4 regions of the Terrabacter ginsenosidimutans genome follow, and region 1 is predicted to be linked to each of the others. Evidence: riboswitches for the same ligand, from Rfam matches in the RefSeq annotation. Region 1 holds a riboswitch; each other region holds the start of a gene.
What was found. A riboswitch is a leader RNA that binds a small molecule or an ion and turns the genes downstream of it on or off. The one in region 1 is predicted to bind S-adenosylmethionine.
Positions count from the first base shown of each region.

Region 2: another riboswitch for S-adenosylmethionine. It lies ahead of ABD831_RS18930 (bifunctional o-acetylhomoserine/o-acetylserine sulfhydrylase); the one in region 1 lies ahead of ABD831_RS08590 (aminotransferase class V-fold PLP-dependent enzyme).
Region 3: another riboswitch for S-adenosylmethionine. It lies ahead of ABD831_RS21140 (hypothetical protein); the one in region 1 lies ahead of ABD831_RS08590 (aminotransferase class V-fold PLP-dependent enzyme).
Region 4: another riboswitch for S-adenosylmethionine. It lies ahead of metX (homoserine O-acetyltransferase MetX); the one in region 1 lies ahead of ABD831_RS08590 (aminotransferase class V-fold PLP-dependent enzyme).

Region 1 is NZ_BAABDC010000002.1:558,218-563,945, reverse strand. It holds gene ABD831_RS08600 (FtsK/SpoIIIE family DNA translocase) at 1-1,132, opposite strand, end outside; gene ABD831_RS08595 (MFS transporter) at 1,252-2,667, shown strand; SAM riboswitch class IV at 2,774-2,899, shown strand; gene ABD831_RS08590 (aminotransferase class V-fold PLP-dependent enzyme) at 2,936-4,393, shown strand; gene ABD831_RS08585 (endonuclease/exonuclease/phosphatase family protein) at 4,446-5,387, opposite strand; gene ABD831_RS08580 (RNase J family beta-CASP ribonuclease) at 5,536-5,728, opposite strand, start outside.
Region 2 is NZ_BAABDC010000008.1:72,726-78,453, forward strand. It holds gene ABD831_RS18925 (acyl-CoA dehydrogenase family protein) at 1-522, opposite strand, end outside; SAM riboswitch class IV at 687-806, shown strand; gene ABD831_RS18930 (bifunctional o-acetylhomoserine/o-acetylserine sulfhydrylase) at 894-2,210, shown strand; gene ABD831_RS18935 (LD-carboxypeptidase) at 2,242-3,300, shown strand; gene ABD831_RS18940 (Na+/H+ antiporter) at 3,316-5,202, opposite strand; gene ABD831_RS18945 (DegT/DnrJ/EryC1/StrS family aminotransferase) at 5,272-5,728, opposite strand, start outside.
Region 3 is NZ_BAABDC010000013.1:26,850-32,577, forward strand. It holds gene ABD831_RS21120 (DUF349 domain-containing protein) at 1-223, shown strand, start outside; gene ABD831_RS21125 (hypothetical protein) at 985-1,983, opposite strand; gene ABD831_RS21130 (hypothetical protein) at 2,058-2,504, opposite strand; gene ABD831_RS21135 (cyclic-phosphate processing receiver domain-containing protein) at 2,693-3,103, opposite strand; gene ABD831_RS21140 (hypothetical protein) at 3,100-3,645, opposite strand; SAM riboswitch class IV at 3,682-3,796, opposite strand; gene ABD831_RS21145 (DUF3293 domain-containing protein) at 3,884-4,873, opposite strand; gene ABD831_RS21150 (hypothetical protein) at 4,977-5,728, opposite strand, start outside.
Region 4 is NZ_BAABDC010000010.1:80,242-85,969, reverse strand. It holds gene ABD831_RS20075 (YkvA family protein) at 1-231, shown strand, start outside; gene ABD831_RS20070 (DUF4192 family protein) at 364-1,821, shown strand; SAM riboswitch class IV at 1,907-2,021, shown strand; gene metX (homoserine O-acetyltransferase MetX) at 2,037-3,302, shown strand; gene ABD831_RS20060 (universal stress protein) at 3,493-3,891, shown strand; gene ABD831_RS20055 (RNA polymerase sigma factor) at 4,211-5,728, shown strand, end outside.

The DNA.
Region 1 (5,728 bases):
CCCTGGCCGGGAGGTCCGACATGGGAGGCGGGATGAGCTCGGCCTTGGGCCCGACCTTGCTCGTGTCGGGGGCGCCGAGCGTCTTCGGGTCGGTGGCGTCGATGACCTTCTCGCCCTTCTCGCCTCCGGGGCGCGGGACGACCAGACCCGGCGGCGTCGGGCGCTTCTCACCCGGGCGGGGTCGGGACCCGGACTCGTCCTCGAGCGCCTTCTGCGCGGCCTGCCGGAACGCCTCGTCGCCGTCGCGGTCGGACAGGTCGACCGGCTTGCGGCGGGCTCGCTTGACGGCGGCCGCCGGAGCGTCGTCGGGCTCCTCGTCCTCGTGCTCCTCGTCGTGACCGCGGTCGATGACCAGGCCGCGCAGCTGGCGCAGACGGGTCGGGATCATGTTGACCGGCGTCGCCGTGATGACGAGCAGGCCGAAGAGGCCGAGCAGGACGAGCAGGACGAGCGCACCGTAGGGCGAGACGGCGGCGGCGAGCGGGCTCGACGCGAGGAAGCCGAGGATGCCGCCGGCAGCACGCATGCCGTCGGCGCCGTCGGGCGGGTTCGGGATGCCGTCGGCGAGGTGCGACAGGCCGCACGCCGCGAAGGTCAGCGCGATGGTGCCGACGACGATGCGGTTGGTGGCGGCATCGTCCTGCGGGGCCCGGAGCATGCGCAGGCCGAGGGCGAGCAGGACGAGCGGGACGGCGTACGCGACGCGACCGAACGTGCCTGCGAAGACTGCGTGCACGACCTGACCGAAGATGCCGGAGACCCCCCACCACTCGCGAGCGGCCACGATGACCGCGAGGGCGATGAGGGAGAAGCCGATGCCGTCGCGCTTGTGCTCGGGCTCGAGGTCAGCCGCGCTGTGACCGACGCGGCGCACCGCTCCCCCGGCCAGGTGCGAGACGCCCATCCACGTGTTGCGCATCGCACCGAGGGGGAAGGGCAGGCCGCCGCCGCGCGCCTTGGACGCCGTCCTGGACCCCGCCTTGGCGGCCGGCTTGCGGGTCGCCGGCTTGCGCTGCGCGGGCCGGGTCGACCGGGCTGCCGGAGGGCGCGACGTGGCACCGCTCGAGGACCCCTTGGCTCGGGTGGCCGCGGTGGTGCTCGCGCGCTGGCTGCTGGACGGACGTGACGCCATGCTGGCACCGTACGTCAACGCACCGCTGAACTCACGCGTCACACGCGCACCACGAACGCAAAGAGTGGCGCACCGGACACCCGCCGGCCCGAGGGGGCCGGGCCTCCTAGGCTGAAAGGGTGAGCACGGGGCCGCCCCCGACCGAGGGACACGACACCGCCGGGGACCTCCCGCAGTCCGGCAGGTCGGCCCTCCGGCAGCTGCTCGCGATCCGTCCCTTCCGCAACCTCCTGGCCGCGGGCACCGTCTCCAGCTTCGGCGACTGGCTCGCCCTGCTCGCCACGACGGCACTCGCCGCCGAGCTGGCGGCCGGCGGGGTGGGCGAGTACCTCGCCGTCTCGGGCGTCTTCATCCTGCGGATCGCCCCCGCCGTGGTTCTCGGACCGCTCGCCGGAGTGGTCGCGGACCGCCTCGACCGGCGCCGCACGATGATCGCGGGCGACCTGCTCCGCTGCGCGCTCTTCGTGTCCATCCCGGTCGTGGGGACGTTGTGGTGGATGTACGTCGCCATCGTGGTCATCGAGTGCATCTCGCTGTTCTGGAACCCGGCCAAGGACGCCACGCTCCCCAACCTGGTGCCGCCGGCCCGGCTCGAGATGGCCAACCAGCTCGGGCTCGTGGGCAGCTACGGGACGGCTCCTTTGGCCGCGCTGGTCTTCTCCGCACTGGCGCTGCTCAGCGGCCCACTCCGCACCGTCCTGCCGGGACTCGACCCGGAGGGCATCTTCCTGGCGATCTACGTCGACGGGGCGACCTTCCTCATCAGCGCCGCCATCGTCTGGCGGCTCACCTTCCCCGCTCGAGAAGCGAGCGAGACGCTCGCCGGCCAGTCGATCCTCCGAACGGTCACCGACGGCCTGCGCATCGTCAAGGAGAGACCCTTCGTGCGAGGGCTCATCGCCGGGATGCTGGGGGCCTTTGCCGGGGGCGGGCTCGTGATCGGTCTCGCGACGCGCTTCGTCAAGGACATGGGCGCAGGCGCTCCGGGCTACGGGATGCTCTTCGTCGCCGTCTTCACCGGCATGGCGACCGGGATCGTCGGTGGACCCCGCGCGCTCGCCGGTCTCTCCCGGCCGCGGATCTTCGGCGCCGCGCTGACGAGCGCCGGGGTGCTCCTGCTCGTGCTCGCCGTCGTGCCCGTGCTGCTCGTCGCCCTGCCGCTCGCGACGGTGCTCGGCGCCGTCATCGGCGTGGCCTGGGTGGTGGGCTACACGCTGCTCGGACTCACGGTCGAGGACGAGGTGCGTGGCCGCACCTTCGCCCTCGTCCAGTCGCTCGACGGCGTCGTGCTCGTGGCCGTGCTCGCCCTCGCCCCCCTCCTCGCGGCGGCCTTCGACGCGATGCTCTCGCTCCCCCGCACCGTCAGCCTGGGGACCGTCCACCTCACCTACACCGGCGCGATGGCGGCCTACCTCATCGCCGGACTCGGGATGTGCGCCGCGGGCCTCGCCGCGTGGCGGACGATGAACGACAAGCCGGGGCTCACGGTCGTGGCCGAGTACCGGGACGTCCGGCGGCGACGCCGTGCTGGCTGAGAGCGCCGAGACCGCATACCCGTGGGACCGGACCGCGTCTCAGATCGCGACACCGCGGGCCCGACCGGTGGACATCAGGCGACGGCCGCCCCTATGGTCCTAGCCAGGTCATGAGTGCCAGTGACAAGCCCCGGCTCGCTGGTCAGCAACCCTCCTCCGCGGTGGGGTGCTCCGGGTGACGACCAGGCCGCCCTCGGTCCGAACGCGTCATCGAGGTCGGCAAGCGCGGACCCGCACCGGGTGGGTCCCCTGACCCAGGAGCACTGGCATGTCGGTCCTTCCCTCGACCCGTCCCACCACCCGTCCCTCGTCGCACCCCTCGACGCACCCCTCGACGCGGGGCGCCACGCAGGCAGCCGCCTCACTCTGTGGGAGCTCGCCCGCGCCGGCCGTGCGCGCCCGGGCCCTGCACGTCGTGCCCGAGGCGCGGACGCTGCCCACCGTCGTCGGCGCGGGTCTGCGCGTGCCGACGCTCCGCGGCGAGACGGCATACGCCAACCTCGACCACGCTGCGTCGACACCCGCGCTCGAGACGGTCAAGGCGGCGGTCGACCGTGCGCTCGAGACGTACTCCTCGGTGCACCGCGGCGCCGGCTTCGCCTCCCGCCTGACGAGCGCGTGGTACGAGCAGGCCCGCGAGGAGGTCGCCGCGTTCGTCGGGGCGCGTGAGGACGACTCGGTCATCTTCACGCGTACGACGACGGACTCGTGGTCCCTGCTGAGCAAGGCGCTGCCGAGCCGCACCACGGTCTTCGTCTTCGACACCGAGCACCACTCGACCCTGCTGCCGTGGGGCCGCTTCCGCACCGTGCGCCTCCCCGTCCCGCAGACCGTCGAGGACGCCCACGCACTGCTCGAGGAGGCCCTCGCGGACCACCCGTCGCGGCACCGCCTCGTCGTGGTCGCGGCCGCGTCCAACGTCACCGGAGAGGTCTGGCCCGTCGAGCGATTCGCCGCCCTCGCACACGAGCACGGCGCCCGGCTCGCCGTCGACGCCGCCCAGCTGTCCGCGCACCGCACCATCGACCTCGCGGGCTGGGACGCCGACTACGTCGCGTTCTCGGGCCACAAGACGTATGCCCCCTACGGCGCGGGTGTGCTCGCCGGACGCTCGGACTGGCTCGATGCCGGCAGCCCGTACCTCCTCGGCGGAGGCGCGACCCGGTCGGTGACCGAGGACGGCACGACGTGGGCCACCGGCCCCGCCCGTCACGAGGGCGGCAGCCCCAACGTCGTCGGTGCCATCGCCCTGGCCGCCGCCTGCTCGACGATCGCACGCCACCGTGAGGCGATCGAGGAGCACGAGACGCGCCTGCTCGAGCGGCTGCGCGCCGGGCTCGACGAGGTGTCCGGCGTCGAGGTGCTCTCGATCTTCGGCGACGACAGTGACCGTGTCGGCGTCGTGGCGTTCACCGTCGAGGGCTGGGACTCCTCGCTCGTGTCGCAGGTGCTGTCCGTCGAGCACGGCATCGGCGTCCGCGACGGCAAGTTCTGCGCGCACCTGCTCGTCGACGAGCTGCTCGAGGACCCGTGGGGCGAGCGCGCGGCCACCGCCGTCCGGGCGAGCATCGGTCTCGGCAGCACCCTCGAGGGCGTCGAGCGCCTCGTCGCCGCCGTCGCGCGCCTCGTCGAGCACGGCACCGATGCGAGGTGGACCCTCACCGGGGCCGGCTGGGCCATCGAGGGCACCGACCCCCGCGACATCGAGGTCGAGCGCCCCTGGTGACTCGGGGCCTGACTCCGGGCCTGACTCCGGGACGCGCCCGGCCGCCCACGGCTCAGCGGGTGGGCAGGTGGTAGCTCGCCCACACGGCCGCGTGGTCGGCCCGGTTGTACGCCACCTGTCCGGCGTCCACGACCGTCAGGCCCCGGCTCAGCAGGTGGTCGAGCTGGACGAAGGCGGGCAACCGGTTGCCTGCGAACGGCCACGTGCGCACCCAGCCCTGACCGTCGGTGCGCTGGGCGTCGTCGAGCCCATCGGCGAGGTCGCGGAAGCCCGGGTGCCCGAAGCCCGCGTTGAAGTCGCCCGCCATGACGAGCAGCTCGTCGCCGTCGAGCTGCTGCTTCCACGACTGGAGGGCTCGCAGCCCGGCACGCCACTCGACGGTGTCGCCCTGCAGGGGTGCGGTGGGGTGCGCGACCTTGAGGCGGACCGTGCCCTCCGGCGCCGTGACGTCGAGCTCGGGCTGGACGCTCCGGGTGCCCTCGACGGTGGGGTCGGTGCCGGGACTGCGCACCGAGAGCGGGAATCGCGAGAGCACCATCGTCCCGGTGTAGGTGCCGGAGCGGGCGACCCCCTCGCGCTGGTTGAAGTAGTCGGCAGCGCCCTCGGCGTCGAGCCGTCGCAGGATCGCAGGCGTCGCCTCGGTGAGCACGAGCACGTCGACGGAGTGGAAGCGGACGGCGTCCATGAGCTGCGCCGCGTTGGCGGACCCGATCCAGACGTTCGCCGACATGACGGTCAGGTCGCGGTCGGCCTTGGGCGAGGACGTCGCCCGGAACGCCGGCGCCGCCACTGCCACGGCCACGGCGAGCACGGCGACGACCGGGACGAGCATCCACCACCGACGCAGGACGAGGGTCGCGACAGCGAGCAGCCCGAGGCCGACGACGACGAACGGGCCCGCGGTCTGCAGCACGACGACGAGGTAGGCCGTCGAGTCGTACCAGCGAAGCGCTCCGACCGCGCCCAGGCCGAGGAGGACGACGCCGATGGCCACGTCGACCCAACGTCGGGGACGCCGCCCCCACGGCCGGCGCTCAGCCGAGAGTGGTCTCGGCGCAGCGCCCGCGTCCCCCGTCCGGTGCGTCGGGTCGCCCATGACCACCGGGTGCTCGGTCCCCCCGTCGACCTCGTGAACCGTCACCTCAGGCCTGCAGCACGACCGGGATGATCATCGGACGGCGACGGATCTTGCCACCGACCCACGAGCCGACGGCGCGACGGATGACCTGCTGGAGCTGCTGGTCGTCGAGCACACCCTTGGCGACGGCCTCCTCGATGGCGCGCTCGACCTTGGGGATGACCTGCTGGAAGATCTCCGCGTCCTCGACGAAGCCG
Region 2 (5,728 bases), on a different contig from region 1:
GACCGTGTAGTACTCGGAGACGCCGGCGTTGGTGATCCACGACTTCTGCCCGGAGAGCACCCAGCCGTCGCCGTCCTGGCGGGCCCGGCACCTCATCGAGGCGGTGTCGGAGCCGGCCTCGCGCTCGGACAGACCGTACGAGAAGGTCGTCTCGCCCTTGGCGAGCGGCGGGAGGTAGCGGGCCTTGACCTCGTCGCTGCCGTCGAGGATCAGCGGGAGCGAGCCGAGCTTGTTGACGGCGGGGATGAGCGACGCGGACGCGTCGACCCGGGCCACCTCCTCGATGACGATGCACGTCGCGAGGGCGTCGGCACCGACGCCGTCGTACTCCTCGGGCACGTGCGGTGCGAAGAAGTCGGAGGCGACGAGGGCGTCGTGCGCCTCCTGCGGGTAGCGCGCCTCCGCGTCGACGGCGGCGGCATACGGGGCGATCTTGTCCTCGGCCACCGCGCGGACGGCCTCCCGCAGGGCCTCGTGGTCCTCGCTGGTCCGGAACAGGTCGAAGTCGGCATTCGTGCTCACGAGCGCGATCCTACTCGCCAGTTCGGTTTAGTAGGACGTCCTAGTGATCGACGCCACGAGGGTCACCACGGCGACGCCGGGAGCTCCGCGGTGGCCCTCGCCGACGTCCACGATGAGGACAGCGGCTCCCGAAGGATGGACACGCATACGTACACTCGCCGGTAGGTCATGAGCGCCAGCGACAAGCCCCGGCTCGCTGGCCGGCAACCCTCCAACCGCGGTGGGGTGCCCCGGGTGAAGACCTGGCCCGTCGACGCCTCCCGGCGCGAGGGCAAGCGCGGAGAGCACCTCTCCCGCACCGACCCGTCGGTGCAGCGGGTCCGTCACCAGGAGGACCCCGGTCATCGACACGACCCAGGAAGAGCAGACCGATGACCGAGCCCAGCTGGTCCTTCGAGACCAAGCAGATCCACGCCGGACAGAGCGCCGACAGCGCCACGGGAGCCCGCGCGCTGCCGATCTACCAGACGACGAGCTACGTCTTCGACGACACCGACCACGCAGCCAACCTGTTCGGGCTCAAGGAGTTCGGCAACATCTACACCCGCCTCATGAACCCGACGACGGATGTCGTCGAGCAGCGCGTCGCAGCGCTCGAGGGTGGCGTGGGTGCCCTCCTCGTCGCCTCGGGACAGTCGGCGACGACGCTCGCCCTGCTCAACATCGCCGAGGCGGGCGACCACGTCGTGGCCTCGCCGAGCCTCTACGGCGGCACCGTCAACCTGCTGAAGTTCACCTTCCCCAAGCTCGGCATCGAGGTCAGCTTCGTCGAGGACCCGACGTCGATCGAGTCCTGGCGTGCAGCCGTGCGCCCGAACACCAAGGCGTTCTTCGGCGAGACCATCGCCAACCCCAAGGCCGAGGTCCTCGACATCGAGGCGGTCGCCGCCCTCGCCCACGAGCACGGCGTCCCCCTCGTCGTCGACAACACGATCGCGACGCCGTACGTCATCCGGCCCATCGAGTGGGGCGCCGACGTCGTCGTGCACTCGGCGACGAAGTACCTCGGCGGTCACGGCACGTCCATCGCCGGCGTCATCGTCGACTCGGGCAACTTCGACTACGCCCGGGACCCGGAGAAGTTCCCGAACTACAACACGCCCGAGGAGAGCTACCACGGGCTCGTCTTCGCGCGCGACCTCGGCGTGGGCAGCCCCCTGGGAGCCAACCTGTCCTACATCCTCAAGGCGCGCGTCCAGCTCCTGCGCGACCTCGGGCCGTCGGCGTCACCCTTCAACGCCTTCCTCATCGCCCAGGGACTCGAGACGCTGTCGCTGCGCATCGAGCGACACCTCGACAACGCCGCCAAGGTGGCCGCCTTCCTCCAGGGCCACGAGCAGGTGGAGCGGGTCGTCTGGGCGTCCCTGCCCGAGAGCCCGTCGCACGCCACGGCGCAGAAGTACGCCCCACGCGGCGCCGGCGCCGTGCTCTCCTTCGAGATCGTGGGCGGCCTCGACGCAGGCAAGAAGTTCGTCGAGGCCCTCACCCTGCACAGCCACGTCGCCAACATCGGTGACGTGCGCTCGCTCGTGATCCACCCGGCCTCGACGACGCACTCGCAGGGACCCGAGGAGGACCGCGTCGCTGCCGGCGTCACCCCGGGACTCGTGCGGCTCTCCGTCGGCATCGAGCACATCGACGACATCCTCGCCGACCTCGAGCAGGGTTTCGCCGCCGCCAAGGGGTGACCGACGGGAAACCGGGCTGAAGCGGAGCGGCATGGCTGGCACCATGGCAGCCATGCCGATCCGCTACCCCGCCCCGCTCCGTCCCGGTGACCGGATCGGCGTCACCTCCCCGAGCTCCGGCGTCTCCGACGCCCTCTGGGGCCGGTTCTCGTATGCCGTGCGCTGCCTCCGCGACCGCGGGTTCGAGGTCGTCGTGGGCGAGCTCAACCACGCGCCCTCCCACGTGAGCGGCCCCCGCGGAGCGCGCGCTGCCGAGCTGATGGCGATGCTCCTCGACCCGAGCATCCGGGCGGTCGTTCCGCCGTGGGGCGGCGAGACGGCCATCGACCTGCTCGACCTGCTCGACCTCGACGCGGTGGCCGCGGCCGAGCCGACGTGGTGCATCGGCTTCTCCGACACCTCGACGTGGCTGACACCGCTCACCCTCACCACGGGCATCGCGACGATCCACGGGCAGAACCTCATGGACACCCCGTACGCCGTGCCGGACGGCATACTCCACTGGGTCGACGTGGCGGGCGCCGCCAAGGGTGACGAGCTCCGGCAGCACTCCCCCGGCCGGCACCGCACCGGCGGCTGGGACGACTACGCCGGCAACCCGACGGTCTCCGAGATGACGCTCGAGGGACGCGGCTCGTGGACCCGTATCGACCCCGGCGGCAAGGACGAGCCGGCCACCTTCTCCGGTCGGCTCATCGGCGGCTGCGTGGAGACGCTCAGCTTCCTCGCGGGCGGGAGGTACGCGGACACGAATGCCTTTGCGGCGCAGCATGCCCCGGAGGGCCTCGTCGTCCTGCTCGACATCGCCGAATGGAAGTCCTACGACATCTGCCGCGCCCTGCACGCCATGCGCCTGCGCGGCTGGTTCGACGCCGCGACCGGGATCCTCGTGTCACGCACCCGGGCCCCCGAGCCGGACGGCTTCACCCAGCACGCAGCCGTCGTCGACGCCCTCGGCATGCTCGGGGTGCCGATCCTCGCCGACGTCGAGTGCGGGCACGTGCAGCCCTTCCTCGCCCTGGTCCAGGGCGCGACGACGGCGGTCGTCCACGACGGCGACACGCACACCGTCAGCCAGCGACTGGACTGACGCCGCCCGCCTCGGTCACCCGACGACCTCGTCGACGAAGCACCAGCGCCATGCCTCTCCCGGCTCGATCGAGCGCATGACCGGGTGCTGCGTCTCGTGGAAGTGGGCGGTGGCGTGCTTCATCTCGGAGGAGTCGCAGCAGCCGACGTGACCGCACTGGAGGCACAGGCGCAGGTGCACCCAGGTCGTGCCGTCGCGCAGGCACTCCTCGCACCCCTCGGGGGTGCGGGCAGCCGCACAGGAGTCGGTGTCGCGGAGGTGCTCGCAGGGAGCCTCGATCGTGTCCACGGGCAACATCTCACTCTCTGCCAGGCGACTCTCCTGGTCATCGATCCGGTCGAGCATGGTCTCCTCGAGGTCGAGGGACCCGAGCACCGTGCGGAGCACGACGTGGTCGGCCCGGCCCTCGTCTCGCAGCCGCAGCACCTCGTCGCGCTCGGCCTGCAGCATCTTCATGCGGGCCCGGCGGTAGCGGGCGCTCGGCGTCTCGTCGGCGTCGCCGCTGCGCGGCCCCAGCCGCTCCCACATCTGGTTGAGCCGGTCCTCGGAGCGCGAGCGGAGGATCTCGCGCGTCGCGTCGTCGAGTCCGTCCATGCCGTCGAGCACGTCGAGACCCGACCGGGTCGCGGCCTGCAGCACGGTCGCCGCCTGGAGCGCGTCCTCGCGGGGGTCGGGGCCACGCACACCGAGGCGCCGGGCGAGCGCCGGCAGGGTGGTGCCCTGGATGAGCAGCGTGCCGACGGTGACGACGACGGCGATGAGGACGAGCACGTCACGATGGAGGGTGTTGACGGGCAGCAGCAGGGCCGCGGCGAGGGTCACCACACCGCGCATGCCCGCCCACGACAGGACGACGGTGTGCGTCCACGGCGCGTGCGCCTCGTTGTGGAAGACCCGCGTGCTGAGGAAGCGGAAGGGGACGAGCCAGAGCGGGCGCAGCACCAGGACCGCCACGAGCGTCCCGACCGACGCGAGCGTGATCTGGCCCGCCGACAGGTCCGAGCTGCGGACGCTGTCGAGGACGTAGAAGACCTGCAGCCCGATGAGGAGGAAGACGGCGTTCTCGAGGAGGAACTGGATGGAGGTCCAGTTGATCCGCTCGCTGATGCGCGAGGCTCCCGTCTGCGTGCGCGGCGACTTGTGGCCGAGGATGAGGCCGGCGGTGACGACGGCGATGACCCCGGAGGCGTGCAGCTCCTCCGCGGGGACGTAGGCGGCGAACGGCACCATGAACGACAGGACCGTGTCGAACGCCGGCTCGGTGGAGAAGTGCCGGCGCAGCACGGCCACGACCAGCGCGACTAGGAAGCCGATGACGGCGCCCCCGACCGAGGCCCAGGCGAAGTCGAGCACGACCCCGCCGAAGGTCACCCCGTTCGAGGTCACACCCGCAGCGAGTCCCGCAGCGGCCAGGGCTGTTCGCAGCGAGACGAGGGCGGTTGCGTCGTTGACGAGCGACTCCCCCTCGAGGATGGACACGAGGCGCCGCGGCAGACCGATGCGGCGGCCGACCGCCGTCGCCGCGACCGCGTCCGGCGGCGCGACGACCGCGCCGATGGCGAAGGCGACCGCGAAGTCGAGACCGAGGGCCCAGCGCAGGAAGAGCGCCACCCCGAGGGCCGTGAAGAGCACGAGCCCCACGGACAGGCTGAGGATGACGACCCGGTTGTTGCGGAAGTCGACGAGGGAGGTCTGGATGGCCGCGGCATACAGCAGCGGCGGCAGGATGCCGAGCAGCACGACCTCTGGGCTCAGGGCCACCTCGGGCACGAACGGGAGGTAGGACCCGAGGATGCCGACCACGATGAGCACGAGGGGCGCCGGCAGGTCGAACCGGTCGGCGAGCCACGCGCCCCCGAGGACGGTGGCGGCTATCGCGAGCAGCCCGATGGCGATCTCCACGACGACATCCTGCCCCACACCGCCACGAAGGCGCGTCGACGGTCCGGCGACGCGCCTCGGACGACGGAGTCAGGCGAAGAAGCTGCGCACCGCGGCGATGACGCGGTCCTGGTCGGCGTCGGTCAGCTCGGTGGCGCACGGGAGCGAGAGGCCGCGGGCGAAGAGGCCGTCGCCGACCGCTCCACCGAGGACCGGGGCAGTGAGGAACGGGGGTTGGGCGTGCAGCGGGCGCCACAGCGCCCGCGCGCCGACACCGAGTCCGTTGAGGTGGTCGAGGAACTCGTCGCGTCCGCGACCGTCGGTCTCGGGTACGAGGACCGAGTAGAGCCAGTACGTCGCGCCGAGGCCCTCGACGCGGGGCGGCAGCACGAGCGGCAGGTCCGCGAAGGCCTCGTCGTAGCGGGCGGCGATGCGGTGCTTGGCGCCGACGAAGTCGTCGAGACGCTCGAGCTGGGCGAGTCCGAGGCCGGCCGCGATGTTGGTGAGGCGGTAGTTGTAGCCGACCTCGTCGTGGAGGTAGCCGACG
Region 3 (5,728 bases), on a different contig from region 1:
GAGGCGCTACCAGACGACGATCGACGCCTTCCTGGTCGCGTGCGACGCCGATGACCTTGAGGGCTTCTTGGCGCAGGCCAAAGATGCACGACTGCGCCCGCATGGCTCGGGTGGCTGCGCGCGAGTGAAGGTGGCGGACGCGGATCTCGACAGCCTGGTTCGCCTGTCGACTGCCGTACGTGAGGTCCGGGTGCTCACCGGTGATTCGCCCGCCGAGAGATAGCCACCTCAGGGAGGTCGCACCGTCGCACCGTCGCGCCGAGAGATCGCCTACGCGACACGCAGATAGTCAGACGACCGGACATGGCGGCTCGCTCTAGCGCGACCAGTCGGCGTCGGCGCAAAAGAGGATTAACGAGCCCAGCGGCGAGCGCGGGCTTAGGCGGCGACGAATGAGTCATAGCAACCCAACAGTCGTCTCGTCCCCTTCTGGAAGGTGTCAACGTCTAGCGACCGCCCACCGCTGGCCGAGGAGACTAGGAGTCGACCTGAGGCCACGAAATCGTCCACCAGAGCCAGTCGCCTTGCCCACGCTTGCGCCTCTTTGGAGGCCGCAGATTTGAAGAGACGGGCTCGCTCAGCCCTGCCTGCGAATTCTTCGGCCACCCGGGCCGTCTCTTGGCGGAGTTGTGTTGCCCGCATGACCATCTGTCGGGCTGCCTGCAGAGCATCCTGCGGCGTCGCTGTGACAGGACTGAGGTCCACTTGTCCGTTTAAAGGGTCAACTTCGAGGTGTGCTGCCCGAAACCGGAACCCTGACGGGTCGGGGGCCGGAAAGCCTTCAAGCCAAACGCGCTCCGAAGTCCCGACTGTCGGCCCCACGATCTCTGACAGGCGGCCAGCCCATTCTGCCTTATTCAAGTTTCCTCCCAGGTAGTCGATCTGAGTCTAGTTGTCGGGATCCTCAGCATTGAGGATGAGTATCTGCATGAACGCGGCGGGGTCGAATGTGTTGGGATCCGCTGCAGTACGAAGCAGCGGGCCTCAGTCACGAGGCCCCATCAACGGCGAGAGGTCTCCCTCGGCGAGCGCGGCGCGCATCCAGTCGCCCTTGACGGGGTCGGCCAGAGCCTCCTGAACCGAGCGGTAAGTGTCGTCGCTGGAGAGCATGGCTCGAAGCGTGACAGTTACCGATGGATCGGTCCGAACCGTCAACTCGATCGTCTCTCCGTAACCGCTCGTCAAGGCACCTAGTTGAACTTCCCAGTCCCGCCGTCGTTCGGCGCTCAGAATGCCGGCCGGGTCCAGCGGTTCCAATGCAATGGCGGCTGCGCCGAATACCCCAGGGCACGAGTACTCGACGTGGTCCATCCACTGTCGTAGAAGTTGAGCCGTCCCGGAGGGTTCCGGCTGGAATGTGAAGCCGCGCATGCTCTCGCCAGCATTGTCGCCGCGAGGCGTCGTGACCGCATGCTGGGCACCGCTGCGGTGGAGCACCCAGCCGCCCGCCCCAGGGCCCATACCGGCCTCGCTTCCCCAGTGGAATTCGGCCATAAGGTCCCCGAGGACCTCCTCCTCGTTGCTCAGGAAGGCCACGGCCTGATCACCGCACGGCGCGAAGTGAACTCTGTACCCGTTGACGAGCGCGCACCGCCGGAGATTGTCTCCTTCATAGTCGAAGACGTCGTCCTCGGAAAGGAACCTTTCCACGTCGAAAGGCCAGTCGATGATGTCGGGGTCACCGCCATCACCGTCCACGGCAAGACAGTCGACCAGCATCAACGGATCGGGCGTCCCGTAAAGAGTCATCTCGTCCTCGAGCAGGGTCAGCCACTCCGAACCGGGCTGGCATGCCTCACGGACGGAGTCCACCTCCTGCTCCGAGGCGACCAACCACTCCTCGTCGACGCTGTCCCAGCGCCTCAACAGCGACTCACCCGATCCAGACAGCAACCACAAGGTGCGCGTTCCATCCGCACGTCGGCGATCCGCCCAAGTGTCATCCGGGGAAGCTGCGAGAAACCCCTCGGGAAGAGTGGTCACTCGTTTGTCCCCCCACCTGCTGCTTGAACTCATGACGTCACGCGGTTCATCAGCGCGAGGTGTGTCGGCAGGCATCAACTTTCGTCCCACACCTGCACGAGCAGCCATTCATTAGGGGCACAGGCGGCCGCCGCCGAAGCGTCGACCTCGGGGCCTCTTCCTACCCAGTGCGGGTCGATGATGTCGCCTACGTCAAAGTGCCAGGTCGCGTTCGCGTGCGGGGGCGCTTCAAGCTGTGGAATCACATCCGCTGCGAGGGCGTAGTAAATGCTGGGATACCCGTTCACCGCGGTCATGATCGCTCGATTGGCGTCTACCAGCGCATGCAGCCAATCGGTACCGCCTACGCCTGCTTGCCAGAGCGCGAGTCGCTCTGCGGCTGTCGTCACCTCGGGAAGGGCTTGCGCCTCGTCGATGGTCAGCCGTCCATGCACGGAGTCTCCAGAATCCGGGCCTCCCGCTGACAGTCGCGGATCAAGCCTCAACACGGAGATGTTCCAACCCAGCATGATCAGATTCAACCGCACGAGCAGCGTGTTTAGGCGTAGCTTCGCTGCGCGCCCCGACAGGGACGTCAATCCCAGTGCATGTATGACTCGCACTGTGTTCCAAGGCGACAATGCAAAACGAGGCAGCCGAACAGGATCCCTCCTGTTTCGTCTAGGCGACGGTCGCTCGACAGGCTTCGCCAGGGCGCCCGCGGGCACCCTTAAGTGTGTGCGGTCCGCGGGTATTCGTGGGGGAGGGGCCGCCGGTCTAGGTTGCGAGTCCAGATTCCGGCACTGAACTCGCGGCGCGCTGGGTACCCTGCGAGGCGGAGGCGTGTCGTGATCTGGAAGCCCTCGAGGGTGCGGGCGCTGTGCACGAGGATCTGGCGGATGCGAGCGGGGTGCCCAGCCGCGGCTAGTCCGATGAGGTGTTCCACAATGGGTTCGCTGTTCTCGTCGAAGAGGTCGTAGTCCAGCCACAGCTCGTCGATCCATTGTCCTGCAAGCTCATTGAGCAGGTAGATCCCGTGGTCGGGGGTGCGGGCCATCAGGCATGGGCGCCCGTCGCGGAAGAGGCGAGTGTCATCGATCAGCACGACCATGCCAGTCGCAGCGTCTGGTCGCTCGGTCATGCCTTCTTACTCCGGCACGGGTGCTCGGCTGCGGCGGAAGCATCTGGTTCTACCCCGTCGACTTGGGCGGGCACGGGTTCACCGATCCATTGGCAGTCCAGACAGACGAAGGCCTGCTTGCTGAAGTACTTCCAGATGCGCACCCTGCCGATCCGGCAACCGTGCGCTCGCCTTCTCGCCTCCACGGACATGGTTGGTTTGGCGACCGGCACCATGCCAAGTTCGGGAAAGGTCGAGCGGTTCCTGTAGTACGCCCTTCCGACGAGGTGGCTCGCGAGTTGGTCGAGCTCCACCTCGACCGGATCGGGCTGGGACTCGCGTTCCTTCTCGGCGCGCAGGGCCTCAGCTTGCTGCTCGTCGGCGGTTGGTGGGCGGGCGCACCAGGCGCTTGCGGGCAGATCCCGTAGATTCTGGCTGTCGGAGTCGGCCGCAGGTGCAGGTACGGTGCTGGCCCAGGCGCGCGCGGCTTCGGCGGCGACCGCGGCCTCCAGGATCGCAGGGGGAGTGGCGACTTCGGACCGCACGGGTGGGGCATTTGACATGGTGTCCCTCTCGGTTCCTTGGGTCCCAAGAACCGGAACCCGCGCTTACCGACTGGCGGACGCTAGTCGGTCAGGTCTTCCTCGGTGGGCACCGGCGCGGGACCGGTTGCCGAGCGACTACTCCGAGGCGTTCACGTCGCTTCTCTGAACCTGTTCACCAGAGTGCCACGCCAGGGGACTGCGAGGCGGCTCAAACGCGCAAAGAGGACATTGATTTGAGCCGGCGGCGCGCTTTCGGTTATGGCTCCGGGTGACGTGATGCGACCGCGGCGTAGAACAGGGCGGATTCGCCAAGACGCTCGGCCACGTCCCGAGCGCCGGCGGCGTCGCCCTGTTCAACCGCATGGCAGAGATGACTCCACAGGTCCAAGAGGTGCCGAGGTATGCCCTCCGTCTCCAAGGCTCTGGTGCGCGGCGCGATCGAGTCGGCCAGCGCTCGGCCGGCTTCCGGTACCCAGAGGTCTGGGTCGAAGCCACCAGACGCCGCCGCCTCAAGGATTGGCGCCAGCGCGTACCGGGCGCGGGCGGCTTCTTCGTCCTCCAAGGGAGGTAGGCGAGTCCGGCGGCGGCGGGCGGCCTCACGTCCGGCGCGGGCGTCCGCGAGTCGCCAGTACTCCTGGGTGAAGGCCAGCGACAGCTGCTCGAGTCTCTCCGCTTCGTCGGGGTCCTTAGTGTCGTCGATCACACGCTGCGCGGCCGCGTACGCGCGGGCCACCTGGACGTAGGGACTGTCCAACCCGAACCTTCGGTAGGCCTCGTCCACTCGCCGGGCAGTCTCGGGGGCGTCCAGGATCTGCCAGCCGGCGCGTGTCGTCGCGTCTGTGGTGCAGGAGGTGACGGTCAAGCCGTTGTCGGTCCAGACGAAGATGGCGTCCTGGCCGAAGTCACGCCCGATGCCACAAGCTACCTCCACGTCCATGCCTAGGATCGCGACGCTCTCCTCGACGTGGGCCCAGTTCTGGTCGCCGCCGGCCGCCGGGTGGTACTCCGTTCCCTCCCGGTCTAGTCGTTCCAACAGTTGACGGTGGGCCCGTGCATTTTCCGTCGTCGTGACCTCGGTACCGCCCGGGTTGTGGGCCGTGATCACCACGATGGCGCCGCCGGAGGCAGCGGGAGGGAATGTCCCGCTAGTTCTATCCGGCTGGTCCGGGCCCACGACGACCAACCCGTCCGGCAGATGTAGCCGCACAACGGCCGCCTCGTAGCTGGCCCAAGGGTCTTCGGACATGCGTCGGTCCTGCTTTCTTCGTAGCGGCGGGTACTCGAGACCGGCCGTGGTGCGGCTGGTCCCTGACCTGACGTAAACGTCTTCCTGATATCCCGCCGACCTGTTACTCCATGTCAAAGGGTGCAAGTGAGCCGTGCTCAAGTTGGAAGTTGATGGCGCCCTCCCACGCGCTCGGCAAGGAAAACAGCGTGCCGTAGACGTGGTCGAGGTCGGTGACTGCCTTGAACCAGTCTTCGAACGGGTCCATGCCAGCCGGGCCGGCCTCGCTATGCGGGGTGGGGTGGGTGCCGTTTAGCCTGTCCCAAGCGCGGCCGGCATAGCGGTTGTACTCCGCGGCTGAGGCGGCCAGATCCTCCTCGACCGATTCGGCATGCTGTGACAGGGCCCGTCGCAGGCCGTCAACCACCGCTTCACCGATACCGTCGCGGGCTTGGACGAGTAGGAACTCGGGCATCGACCCGAGCTCATCGCCGAGTTGGGAGCCGATGAGATCACGGACGTCGTCTTCGGTGCGAACTCGGCCCAGTTCCTTGTACTCGGGCAGGAACGGGTGGCGCATCAGATGCAGGACGGCGAACTCTCCGTCGCTGCCCGGTACCTCAACAAGGTTCAGAGATACAACCGTCGGGCCTATGGGGTTGAAGATCCCGTAGAGACACAGTTCGGCGAACGTTCGGGCGGTGAGCCATCGGCGGTCAGCCCGATCCGGTGTCGGGCTGGGCACGCCCATCATTGCCTCCATGGCGGGCTGCTCAAAGACGGCGAGGAGGTCGGCGGCGACGTCCGGGAGCACGGCATCGTCGAGCGTCTCGGTGCGCGCGGGGCCGGCCTGTCCGGCGGAGTCGGCGACGGCCA
Region 4 (5,728 bases), on a different contig from region 1:
GACCGGGACACCACCGGTGCAGCCGCTCCGCGCAGCCTCCTCGACGGCGTGGTACGCCTGCCGGGCGCGGGCTCCCGCCAGCGTCCGAGCACCGGCTCGACGGGCGGGCACGGCACCCGGGCCGCGGCCTCGGGGTCGAGCCGAGGGGATCGAGTCAGGCTGCCCGAGGGCGTCCGCCGGGCTGCGACCGACTACGTGCTCGAGTCGGTCCGCAAGCGTCTGGAGCGCTGAGACCGGGCCCCGACCTCGCGGTGACGGCCGGCGGGGCGCCCTGGATCCACACCCCTTCGCCGTGACGGTCGTTCCTCCACAGGTGGGCCAGTGGGTCTGCCCAGCTCCGAGCAGGGCGGCGAGGCTCGGTGCATGCCGAAGATCTCACTGTCCGGGCCGGCCGAGCTGCTGACCATCATCCCCTTCCACCTGGGTTTCCAACCGGAGCGCAGTGTCGTCGTGGTGTGCTTCCACGGCAAGCGCCTCGGGCTGGTGGCCCGGCTCGACGTCGTCGACGCGCAGCTGGCTCCCGAGGCCGCTGCGCAGACCCTGCCGACCTTGCTGCAGGGCGCCCCGTCGTCGGTGGCCATCGTCGGCTTCGAGGACGTCCCCGACGAGTCGCTGCCGTTGCTCGAGGCCCTCGCCGAGGGAGTCGAGGCCGAGCGGGTCATCGTCCGGGAGCGTCTCGTGCTGCGTGGTGGCCGGTGGCGCTCCGTCGGGTGCGACTGCTGTCCCGACGAGGGCTGGCTCCTGCCCGAGCAGGCCGACGTGCCGGCGGTCGCGAGCTACGTGGCGCTCGGGCACGCGGTGCTCCCGGACCGTGAGGAGCTCGCCCGCCTCGTGAGTCCGCTGTCGCCATCCGAGCCCCGGCACGACCTGACGGCGAGCGCCATCGAGGACTGGCAGCGTCGGTACCGCGCGGCGGGAGGGTCGGTGTCCGAGCTGCCGCAGCAGCCAACCGGGCGCCGTGACCCCGCCCGGCGGGCGAAGGCTGCGGGCGCAGGGCTGGGGGTTCTCGACGGCGGTGAGCCGACCTCCCGCCAGTTCCTCGTCAACGACTCCCTCGTCGCCTGGGGAGGCGTGCTGACCGGTGACGTCGTGGGCTACGGCATCGAGCACTGGCTGCCCTCCCTCGTGGGCCCCCTGCGCGACGTCCAGTTCCGGGATGCCCTCATCGGGTGGCTGTGCCCGGGAACGGCGCCGCTCGACACCTTCCCGGTCGAGCTCGTCGTCATGCTCGACGTCCTGCTCGGCCCGCACCTTCGACTCGCACCAGCCGCCGATGGCGGAGCACGTGACGGGACCGATAACTCCGCGAGCATCGATGCCGGGGCGGGCGGCGACGTCGCCTCGCGGCTGGCCGCGTCCGACCTCGAGGCGCTGCGGGCTCTGCACGCCCTGCTCGACCTCGGGTCGGACACGCCGAGCGGCGCTAACGACGGCGGGGGCGAGACCGTCGGGCCGGCGTGCGACGTCGAGCCGGACGACTGGGATGGCACTGACGAGGTGGGTGGGCGGGAGTCGGACGAGGGCTGGGATGGCACTGACGAGGTGGGTGGGCGGGAGTCGGACGAGGGCTGGAAGGACTGGGACGTGGCGTCGGGCCCGCGTCTCATGCTCGGGCGCCTCGAGCAGGTGTGCCGGCTCACCCCGGCTGCGCACGCGGCACCCCTGCTGTCGGTCGTCGCGTCGCTCGCATGGTGGTGCGGTGACGGGGCACGGGCCGGCATCGCTGTCGACCACGCGCTCGACCTCGAACCGGACCACCGACTGTGCCGGCTCGTGCGCCAGTCCCTCGACCACGGCATCCGGCCCTCGCGCTGCGCATGAGGGCGGGGACCGTCCGGAACGGCGGGCGTCCATGTCGTGGACCGGGCGACCTTGTCCCGGTGGGTGCTCGCGTATGGTTGGCGCAGGTCACGAGTACCAGCGACAAGCCCCGGCTCGCTGGTCGGCAACCCTCCTTCGCGGTGGGGTGCCCCGGGTGAGGACCTGGCCGCACCCGCAGTGGGTGCGTGCAAGCGCGAGGACCGAGGAGTACCCCGATGACCGTCACCCACCGGAAGCAGAGCACGCGTCGGCCGACCGTGCGTCACGCTGCCGAGGGCACCATCTCGCCCCAGGGCACCGAGGCCTCCGGCCACCTGGAGCGGGACGGCACCGACGGGTCGACACGGCCACCGGCCCATCGGGCTGACGGCGCCTGGCGGGTCGGCGACCCCGTGGGACGACGCCAGTTCGTCCACCTCGGTGACCTCGAGCTCGAGCGCGGGGGCGTGCTGCCCGACGTCCGGATCGCCTACGAGACGTGGGGGAGGCTCAACGAGGCCGGCGACAACGTCGTCCTCGTCGAGCACGCCCTGACCGGCGACAGCCACGTCGTCGGCGAGGCCGGCCCCGGGCACGCCTCGCCCGGGTGGTGGAACTCCCTGGTCGGTGCGGGCGGCCCGGTCGACCCCGACGAGTGGTTCGTCATCGCCTCCAACGTCCTCGGCGGCTGTCAGGGCAGCACCGGCCCCTCGAGCCAGGCCCCGGACGGGCAGCCGTGGGGGAGCCGGTTTCCCTACGTCACGGTGCGCGACCAGGTCGCGGCGGAGCGGCTGCTCCTCGACCGCCTCGGCATCCGCCGCGTCGCCGCCGTCGTCGGCGGCTCGATGGGCGGCATGCGAGCCATCGAGTGGGCGGTCACCCACCCTGACGACGTCGACCGCTGCATCGTGCTGGCCTCGACCCCCTGTGCCACGGCCGACCAGATCGCCTGGTGCCAGCCGCAGCTGCTCGCCATCCGGCACGATCCCGACTTCGCCGGTGGCGACTACTACTCGAGCGACCGGCGCCCCGATACGGGCCTCGGTCTCGCGCGTCGCATCGCCCACATCACCTACCGCACGGAGAGCGAGCTCGACGAACGCTTCGGTCGCGCCCCGCAGCTCGGCGAGGATCCGTTGCGCGCCGGCGACCGCGGTCGCTTCGCCGTCGAGTCCTACCTCGACCACCACGCGGGCAAGCTGGCTCGTCGCTTCGACGCGAACTCCTACGTGGTGCTGACCGAGGCCATGAACTCCCACGACGTCGGGCGCGACCGAGGCGGCGTGGAGGCGGCCCTGCGACGCGTCAGCGCCGACTGCACGATCGTCTCGGTCGACACCGACCGCCTCTACCCGCCACGCCTGTCCGACGAGCTGCACGCCGCTCTCCCGACCTCGCACCGGGCGCACATCGTGTCCGACTTCGGCCACGACGGATTCCTCATCGAGGAGGACCAGGTCGGTCGGATCATCCGGGATGCGCTCGACCGGCGCACCCTCTGAACCCTGCTGCGTCCCGGGCGGGTTCGCCCTCGGACGTGGGGTCAGGAGTGGGTGAGGACAGCGGTCCGCACGCCGTGTCGGACGGTGTGACGCAGCCTGGTCTGCACTGTCGGCGCGGGACGCACCCGGCGCCGCGATATCGGGTACGGTGCGAGCACTGGTTGTTTCCGTCCCAAGGAGGTCCGGGAAAGTGGCCATCGTCGTTGGTTATGTCGCCACCAAAGAAGGTCGTGCGGCGCTCAAGCGAGCCGCCGAGGAGTGCGTCCTGCGCGGTGCGAAGCTCGTCGTCATCAGCTCCCACCGCGGGGGCAAGGACTTTGACGCGGACGAGGCCAGGCAGTTCGAGACCGAGCTGGCCCGCGTGCAGGCCGTTCTCGAGGAGAGAGGGCTCGAGCACGAGGTGCGCCAGCTCGTCCGGGGCAACGACCCCGCCGAGGACCTCATCTCCGTCGCCGAGGAGGAGAAGGCCGACTTCATCGTCATCGGTCTTCGTCGTCGCAGCCCTGTCGGCAAGCTCATCCTCGGGTCCAACGCGCAGCGGATCCTGCTCGACGCGAGCTGCCCGGTGCTGGCGGTCAAGGGCGACTGAGGCGCCACCCCCCGGCGCTGCCACAGGGTCTCGCAGGGCCCTCCGGCCCGTTCGCGCCGGGCGCGCGTTCGACGTGCGTTCGTCCAAACGGCATCGGCCGTTTTATAATGTCTGAGTACGGGATCGCACAAGGCGCACCGAGAGCTCGAAACAGGGATCGACTCCAACTGGCCACACCCTCCCGGCACCAACCCCCATTCTCGTTCGTTGTGATGATGCATGCCCGAAATCGGGTCGATCACAACGAGACCTGCGACGAAAGGCGACTGCATCCGTGCCCAAGGCAACAAGCGCTGGAGCTCCCAAGACCCTGCCGAAGGTGTTCCAGCACGAGGCGATCATGCAGCTCCTGGTCAAGGGCAGCAGTAGCGGCACCATCACGGGAACGGAGATCGCGCGCGCCCAGGTCGATGCCGGACTCGACCTGAAGCAGATGAAGCCGGTCCTGACGACCCTCGAGGCCCACGACATCGAGATCGTCGTCGATGCGCCGCACGTCAGCACGACGAAGAAGACCCGAACAGGGACCAAGGGAGGCACTGTGGCCACCGCACGCACCAGCACCGCCGCGGCGACGAAGTCCGCTACACGGACGACGACCGCGGCGACCAAGACCGCCGCCAAGAAGACGGCGGCCAAGACCACCGCGGGGCCGACCGGCGAGGAGTCCACCTCGGTCGCCGCGACGACGACCAAGAAGGCAGCTACCAACGCCGGCGTCGCCAAGGCGGCAGCCAAGCCGGCACCCGCCAAGAAGACGGCGACGAAGAAGACCGCGGCCAAGAAGGCCACGGCATCGGGCGAGGGTGCTGCCGGCGCCGCCGGCGCCGGTGACGAGGCCGACGACGCCGAGCCCGAGGACGCCCCGGTCGCGGAGCTCGAGGACGTCGTCGTCGAGCCCGTGGAGGACGCCGACGAGGACTCCGAAGAGGGCGCCACTCCGGCAGCCGCGGCCAAGGCCGAGGAGACCGAGGAGTCCGGCTTCGTCATCCGTGACGACGACGAGGACGACGCCCCGGCCCAGCAGGTCGTCACCGCAGGTGCGACGGCCGACCCGGTCAAGGACTACCTCAAGCAGATCGGCAAGGTCGCCCTCCTCAACGCCGAGCAGGAGGTCGAGCTCGCCAAGCGCATCGAGGCCGGCCTGTTCGCCGAGGAGAAGCTCAACTCCGGTGACAAGATCGACATGAAGCTCAAGCGCGAGCTCTGGTGGATCGCCCAGGACGGCAAGAAGGCCAAGAACCACCTTCTCGAGGCCAACCTGCGACTCGTCGTCTCGCTCGCCAAGCGCTACACCGGTCGCGGCATGCTCTTCCTCGACCTCATCCAGGAGGGCAACCTCGGCCTCATCCGTGCGGTCGAGAAGTTCGACTACACCAAGGGCTACAAGTTCTCGACCTACGCGACGTGGTGGATCCGTCAGGCGATCACCCGCGCCATGGCCGACCAGGCTCGTACGATCCGCATCCCGGTCCACATGGTCGAGGTCATCAACAAGCTCGCCCGCGTGCAGCGCCAGATGCTCCAGGACCTGGGCCGTGAGCCCACCCCGGAGGAGCTCGCCAAGGAGCTCGACATGACCCCGGAGAAGGTCGTCGAGGTCCAGAAGTACGGCCGCGAGCCCATCTCGCTGCACACCCCGCTCGGCGAGGACGGCGACAGCGAGTTCGGTGACCTCATCGAGGACTCCGAGGCCGTCGTCCCGGCAGACGCCGTCAGCTTCACGCTCCTGCAGGAGCAGCTGCACTCGGTGCTCGACACGCTCTCCGAGCGTGAGGCGGGCGTCGTGTCGATGCGCTTCGGCCTCACCGACGGTCAGCCGAAGACCCTCGACGAG